2 regions of the Paenibacillus sp. AD87 genome follow, and region 1 is predicted to be linked to the other one. Evidence: riboswitches for the same ligand, from Rfam matches in the RefSeq annotation. Region 1 holds a riboswitch; the other holds the start of a gene.
What was found. Region 1 has a riboswitch for cobalamin ahead of metE (5-methyltetrahydropteroyltriglutamate--homocysteine S-methyltransferase). Riboswitches for the same ligand answer to the same signal wherever they lie in the genome.
Positions count from the first base shown of each region.

Region 2: another riboswitch for cobalamin. It lies ahead of gpAD87_RS19130 (ABC transporter substrate-binding protein); the one in region 1 lies ahead of metE (5-methyltetrahydropteroyltriglutamate--homocysteine S-methyltransferase).

Region 1 covers NZ_LXQN01000019.1:656,977-660,397, reverse strand. The annotation lists gene gpAD87_RS26605 (anaerobic ribonucleoside triphosphate reductase) at 1-184, shown strand, start outside; gene nrdG (anaerobic ribonucleoside-triphosphate reductase activating protein) at 181-690, shown strand; cobalamin riboswitch at 947-1,144, shown strand; gene metE (5-methyltetrahydropteroyltriglutamate--homocysteine S-methyltransferase) at 1,365-3,421, shown strand, end outside.
Region 2 covers NZ_LXQN01000007.1:4,334,747-4,338,167, reverse strand. The annotation lists gene cbiB (adenosylcobinamide-phosphate synthase CbiB) at 1-419, shown strand, start outside; gene gpAD87_RS19135 (histidine phosphatase family protein) at 410-1,057, shown strand; cobalamin riboswitch at 1,213-1,360, shown strand; gene gpAD87_RS19130 (ABC transporter substrate-binding protein) at 1,756-2,760, shown strand; gene gpAD87_RS19125 (FecCD family ABC transporter permease) at 2,757-3,421, shown strand, end outside.

The DNA of each region.
Region 1 (3,421 bases):
CCGCTGTCCGTCCTGTGGCTATGAGGGCGTTATTGGAGATGTATGTCCCGGATGTGAGGCTCATGAAACCCACGTGCATTTCCAGCGGCTGCGCCGGGTGACGGGATATCTGACCGGTGACTATAAAGTGCGCTTCAATGGGGCGAAGCAGGCCGAAGTGAGAGACCGGGTGAAACACCGGTGAATCTGTATGGTTACATTCCGGAATCGGTGAGTGAGGGGCCTGGCCTGCGTGCCGTGTTGTTCATCAGCGGATGCCGTCATGCCTGTCCGGGCTGCTTTAGCCCCGGCTCATGGAGCTTCCGTGCAGGCGAACCATTTACGGAGGAGCGGCAGCAGCAGATTTTGCATGAGGTAACCTCTCATCCCTTGCTGGAAGGGGTAACGTTATGCGGAGGTGATCCTTTTTTCTCTGCGGCAGAATGCTCCTCCTGGGTTCGGCAGCTTCGGGCTGCACGACCTGATCTGACTGTATGGGCATACACGGGGTTTGTGTATGAGGAATTGATTACAGACCCGTCACGGGCGGAGTTATCCCGGCTATGCGACGTCATTATCGACGGGCCTTATATCGCAGCTGAACGTGATGTGTCTCTTCCTTTTCGTGGCAGTCGTAATCAGCGCATCGTTAATGTGGGAGCAACAATGGCTGGCCAGACAATCGTTACCATGCAGTTAGATGCATGGTAACGATTTTTTTATTTGAGGGGGATCAAGCACAGCGTGGGCGATGATATGGTTCATTTTAAGGAGTCAAATCTGCCAATATATCTAGGATTCATAGAGCACTTTTTTATTTCCGATCGGATTAATGATATATGTTGCAAGCCCTTAGGTTATCGTCTATGATTGGTAGCATAAGAGCAAGTATACGACGATTGCATCATGATACAATCTATCATCTATGCTTGGTCGCCAATTTCATAGCCAGAGATGTGTACGCACATTTCTGCACACGGAAACAGGTGCCTACCGCGCTACATGCGTGGTCAGGCTTAAAAGGGAAGCACGGTGTAAATCCGTCGCGGTCCCGCCACTGTATACGGGGAGTCTGTGCATATAATCCACTGGTGTAACCACCGGGAAGGAATGCATATGACCATGATCCGCAAGCCAGGAGACCTGCCTGTTTCGACAGCATCGCATGACCTACGGAAGATAGGAAGGTGTTAGAGCAACCGCTACAACTACATATAGCAGGCGTTCTTTCCCATTCTATCTTTGTGCACAGTCGTCATTCATGATGCCTGTTTCTCGGGGTATGGAATCGGAAGGAATGCCTTTTTTTGATGCTTTCAAAAGAAACACACCACAATAGCTTCAACTTGATGAGTTTACCTATTATAAATGAGGAGGAATTTTACATGTCGCAATCACAGCAACAACAGCCACAAGTACTGACAGGCAACCTTGGTTACCCCCGCATCGGTGCGGGACGCGAATGGAAAAAAGCACTGGAGTCCTTCTGGGCTGGCCGAATCGATGAATCCACGCTTCATCAGGAGTTGACCACACTTCGGTTGCAAGATCTGAAGAAACAGCAAGCACAGCAGCTCGATCTGATTCCTGTGGGCGACTTCTCCTACTATGATCATATTCTTGACGTATCGGCGATGTTTGGCGTCGTTCCTGAGCGCTTCAACCATTCAGGCGGACCGGTATCCGTATCTACTTATTACGCCATGGCCCGGGGTAATGATCAGGCAACAGCCTGTGAGATGACCAAGTGGCTGAACACCAACTATCACTACATCGTACCTGAGATTCATAATGATACTGCATTTGCATTGCTTGAAAATAAACCCCTTGCCGCCTATCGCGAAGCGAAGCAGGAGCTTGGGCTGGAAGGTAAACCGGTTGTAGTCGGCCCGTACTCGTACGTACGGTTCGCCAAAGGCTATGACGCGGAACGCTTTGCAGAGATTGTCACACGCCTCGTTCCCGTATACGCCCAGCTTCTGTCTGAGCTTCAAGCAGAAGGCGTACAGTGGGTACAGATCGACGAGCCTGCTCTGACGCTGGCTGTCTCTTCCGAAGATGAAGCCTTGCTGCAACAGGTGTATGCTGCCTTGGCACAAGCTGCACCGGAATTGAAGCTGCTGCTTCAAACGTACTTCGAATCGGTGGAAGCTTATCCGGTCGTGACAGCACTGCCTGTAGCCGCAATCGGCCTGGACTTGGTCCACGGCTATGAAGGCAACCTCGCCAGCCTGCGGGAGCATGGCTTCCCGCAGGATAAATGGTTGGGCGCCGGTGTCATCGACGGGCGCAACATCTGGCGTGCCGATCTCGCAGAGACGGCGAAGCTGCTGGAGCAGGTGGCTGAATTCGCAGCCGAAGGCAAGCTGATCATTCAGCCTTCCTGCAGCCTGTTGCATGTACCGGTTACTGCCGCTCAGGAGAGCGCGCTTGATCCGGTACTGCGCAATGCCCTGGCCTTTGCCGACGAGAAGCTGGAGGAAATAGCGACGCTCGGCACGTTGTTGTCCGGCGGTGCAAAGCAGGCGGACCAAGCAGCGGCTTTGGCTGAAGCCAGCCGCCGCGCCCAGGCAAGCACCGAAGCGGTGCGCCTGCTGAGTGAGTCCGAATCACGGACACGCCTGAGTGGTGCGCCTGCAGGGGTGCACGCTGACGAGCAGTTGCTCCGCAACGCGTCATTCCAGGAGCGACGCGAATTGCAGCAGCAAAAATGGTCGCTCCCGCTGCTGCCAACAACAACCATTGGCAGCTTCCCGCAAACGGCAGACGTGCGCAAAGCACGCGCACTCTTCCGTAAAGGGGAGTGGAATGCGGAACAATATGACGCTTATGTGCGTGAACAGATCCAAGAATGGATTACTATCCAGGAGGAAATCGGTCTGGATGTGCTGGTACACGGTGAGTTCGAACGTACCGATATGGTCGAGTTTTTCGGTGAGAAGCTGACCGGATTTGCCTTCACCAAAAATGGCTGGGTACAGTCCTACGGCTCACGCTGCGTGAAGCCACCTGTAATCTACGGAGATGTACTGTTCAATGAACCGATGACGGTGAAAGAAACAGCCTATGCCCAGACACTGACCAGCAAACCGGTGAAAGGCATGCTAACAGGTCCGGTAACGATCCTGAACTGGTCCTTTGTCCGCTCGGATATTCCACGCAGTGAAGTATCCTACCAAATTGCTCGCGCCATTCGCGACGAGGTTGAAGCGCTCGAGCAAGCAGGCATTGAGATGATTCAGGTCGATGAGCCAGCTCTGCGTGAAGGACTTCCGCTCAAACGGAGCAAGTGGGATGAGTACCTGCAATGGGCCGTGGAATCCTTCCGTTTAGCTACTGCTACCGTAAAACCAACAACGCAGGTGCATACCCATATGTGCTACTGCGAGTTCGATGATATTATTGAAGCCATCAGCGACCTGGATGCAGATGTGATCTCGAT
Region 2 (3,421 bases), on a different contig from region 1:
AAAATGAAAAATATCTGCATCTCGGTTGGGCGTCTGCCCGTCTAGATGATTGGGCCAACTGGATTCCCGCGCGGCTTACCGCCTTGCTGTTGATTATAGGAGCTTGGTTCATGAAGCTGGATGCCAGAGGGGCTGCACGCATGGTGTCCCGGGATGCAAGACTTCACCCAAGCCCAAATAGCGGTTTTCCCGAGTCAGCGGTGGCCGGAGCGCTGGGCATAAGACTTGGTGGACATAACGTATATCACGGCGTGGCTTCATTTCGCGCATATATGGGCGAGCCTACAAGACGGATGGAAGCAGAAGATATTGTACGAACAACACGGCTTATGTTCTGGTCGGCAGGTTCTTTTGTTTTATTATGTTGGTTGGTCACCTTCGGGATATGGTCTGCTGGAGGTGCACTGTTATGGAGATAGAAGCTGGACATGGTGGCATGCAAAGCCGTGAGATTATTTTGATACGTCATGGTACAACGGCGTGGAACTTGGAAAAAAGGTATCTTGGGCATACTGACATCGGACTGTTGCCTGAGGCAAAGCAGGAGCTATCTTCGCTGCGTGAGCAGTGTAGCGATATCACATGCGACGCCTTGTATTGCAGTGATATGCTGCGTTGTCAGCAGACACTTTCACACATTGCATCGTCCCAAATGGGACAGGCCAAGCTTGATGCCCGACTAAGGGAGATCGACTTTGGTCAGTGGGAGGGGTTGACCTACGATCAGCTCAAGGACAATCCGCAGTACCGAGACTGGATCGATGCGCCCCAGGAGGTAACGCCACCGAGTGGCGAGCCTTGGACAGCATTTACTGCGCGGATTGATTCATTTCTGAAAGAGAGTCTGTTGTCCTTTTCACCAATACTGTACTCTCGCAGCTTAAACGTGCCAAAGATAGCCGTAATTACACATGGCGGTGTTATTCGTTATATGGTATCACGTCTCATTCCAGATCAAGGATTTTGGGATACGCAGGTGATACCAGGACAAGCGATCAAGATCCGGCTGGATGGTGATGGGGACAACTGGGTTGGAACCAGATTGACTTTTCCGTAAATCGGGTTGTAAGGATGTACAATATAACCTATAATCACAACAGAAGTGTGACTTAGCAAGTGCATCTTTGGATGGAGGCGCAATGAGCTCTACCGAGGATGCAAGATGCTCACTTGAATGGTTGAACAAAATTAGCGACCAAGGGTCCCGCGTGCATGCAGCAATGTTTCATGGGTTCATATGAGGCCATGAACGGCAAACGGGTGAAATAGGGAAGCCGGTGTAAATCCGGCACGGTCCCGCCACTGTAAATCAGGATGAATTCCTGTAAGTCAGGTTACCTGCCCTGGACGTATAAACCGGTGTTCCTTCGAGGAAAGGACAGCGTTTCGGGCAGTTCTCTGTGCATTTACAGCGCCAAGCTGATCATGCGCAGATCGCCACATGCGAGACGTCATCCCTGATCCTGACCCAAGGATTGGGGATTTTATTTTTTCATATAAGATGAACCGAATATTTACACGAGAACGAAGAGTGCAGAACCAATCTGAAGAAACGAGGTGTTCGCCTTTATCACCGGATTTTTCCCTTTTCAAAAAGGGGATCAAAAAAATCTGGGGATAACAGCGATCGGAAGATGGTACTGCAATCGTAGTGGCCTAGTGTAAAGTTTTATTGGTTCAACTTATATCGGAACACAAATTCAAGCGGAATTGGGACAGGAGCACTACTCACTAGAATGGATAGAGAAGGGGAGAATGAACACAATGAATTTCAAGACATGGAAAGGCGTAGCGTCACTTCTGAGCGCAGCGATGCTGGCACTGACGTTGGCCGGATGTGGTACAACAACAACAAACGAGGGTACAGGAACCTCGCAACCTGCACAGGAGCAATCCCAGGAACAGGCCAAAACAGATCTCAAAACACAATATCCACTCACGGTTACAGATGCTACGGGTGAATCGTTTACCTTTGACAAAGCACCAGCCAAAATCGTATCCGTATCTCCGGCTGAAACGGAATCCCTGTTCGCACTCGGATTGGACGAGCAGATCGTAGGGGTATCCGACTATGACGATTATCCGGAAGCAGCAACAAAGAAACCAAAAATGGGCGGCATAACAAAGCCTAATGAAGAGTCTATCATTGCAGCTGAAGCAGATATCGTATTTACAGGTATCTCGATGAGCGAAGAGTCGGTGAAGAAACTGCGTGATCTGGGCATCACCATTTTCAAAACAGACCCTAAATCAGTGGATGATGTGATGAACAACATTGAAACATTTGGTAAAATCACGGATCATCAGGAAAAAGCACAGGAGATCACCACCCAGATGAAACAGGATGTGGCTGATGTAACTGAAGCTGTGAAGGCAGTTAAACCGGAAGAGAAGAAAAAAGTATACGTTGAGTTCTCCCCAGGCTGGACTGTGGGTAAAGGCGAATTCATGGATGAATTGATCACATTGGCCGGAGGAAACAACGTAGCTTCCGACTTGACTGGCTGGAATCAGATTAATGAAGAGAACATTATTGCTTCTAATCCGGACGTCATTCTGTATGCGAACGATGTCATTGATGAAAATTCCAAAACATTGGATCAAATCATCAAAGCACGCAGCGGATGGGATCAAATCACGGCTGTGAAAAACGATGCAGTCATCGGATTGGATGCCAACCTGTTGAGCCGTCCGGGACCACGGGTAACTCAAGGTCTGAAAGAAGTAGCCAAAGCGATCTACCCTGATCTGTTCAAATGAGTAAAAAGCTGGCAGTGTACGGAACGGCCGGAATTGTGCTGCTTGTGTTAACCGTGCTCATCTGCACGGGCATCGGTTCGGTTGCCCTGCCTGTCCGGGACATTGCGGGCATTTTGCTTCATCGCATTCCCTGGCTGGGCGACTGGATTGTTCCTGACTGGAATACAGCAGCAGAACAGATTATATGGAAGGTCAGATTCCCACGTGTACTGCTTGCCGTGCTTGTAGGTGCATCGCTGGCGATTGCCGGAACTGGATTCCAGGGGGTTCTTCGTAACCCTCTGGCTGATCCGTTTACCCTGGGTGTATCGTCCGGTGCATCGGTAGGTGCGGCTTTTCTGATTTTTTTCGGATTGCAGTATGCACTGATTGGGATCTGGACTCTGCCACTGGTCGCGTTTCTGACGGGAGTAATCACATTGTGGTTTGTGCTGGCCCTCGCTCGTGAGGGACGCAAAATACCGACACACAGCCTCATTCTGGCTGGCGTAGTCATGCAAAGTTTCCTGGGAGCAGTCGTCTCCTTCCTGTCGACCATGTCGAAACAGACAATCAATGAAATTATATACTGGACGATGGGAAGTCTGGCACTGCGTGGGTGGTCGTATACGGCCATCCTTTTCCCGTATTTTGTACTGGGGCTGATTTTCCTCTGGAGCCG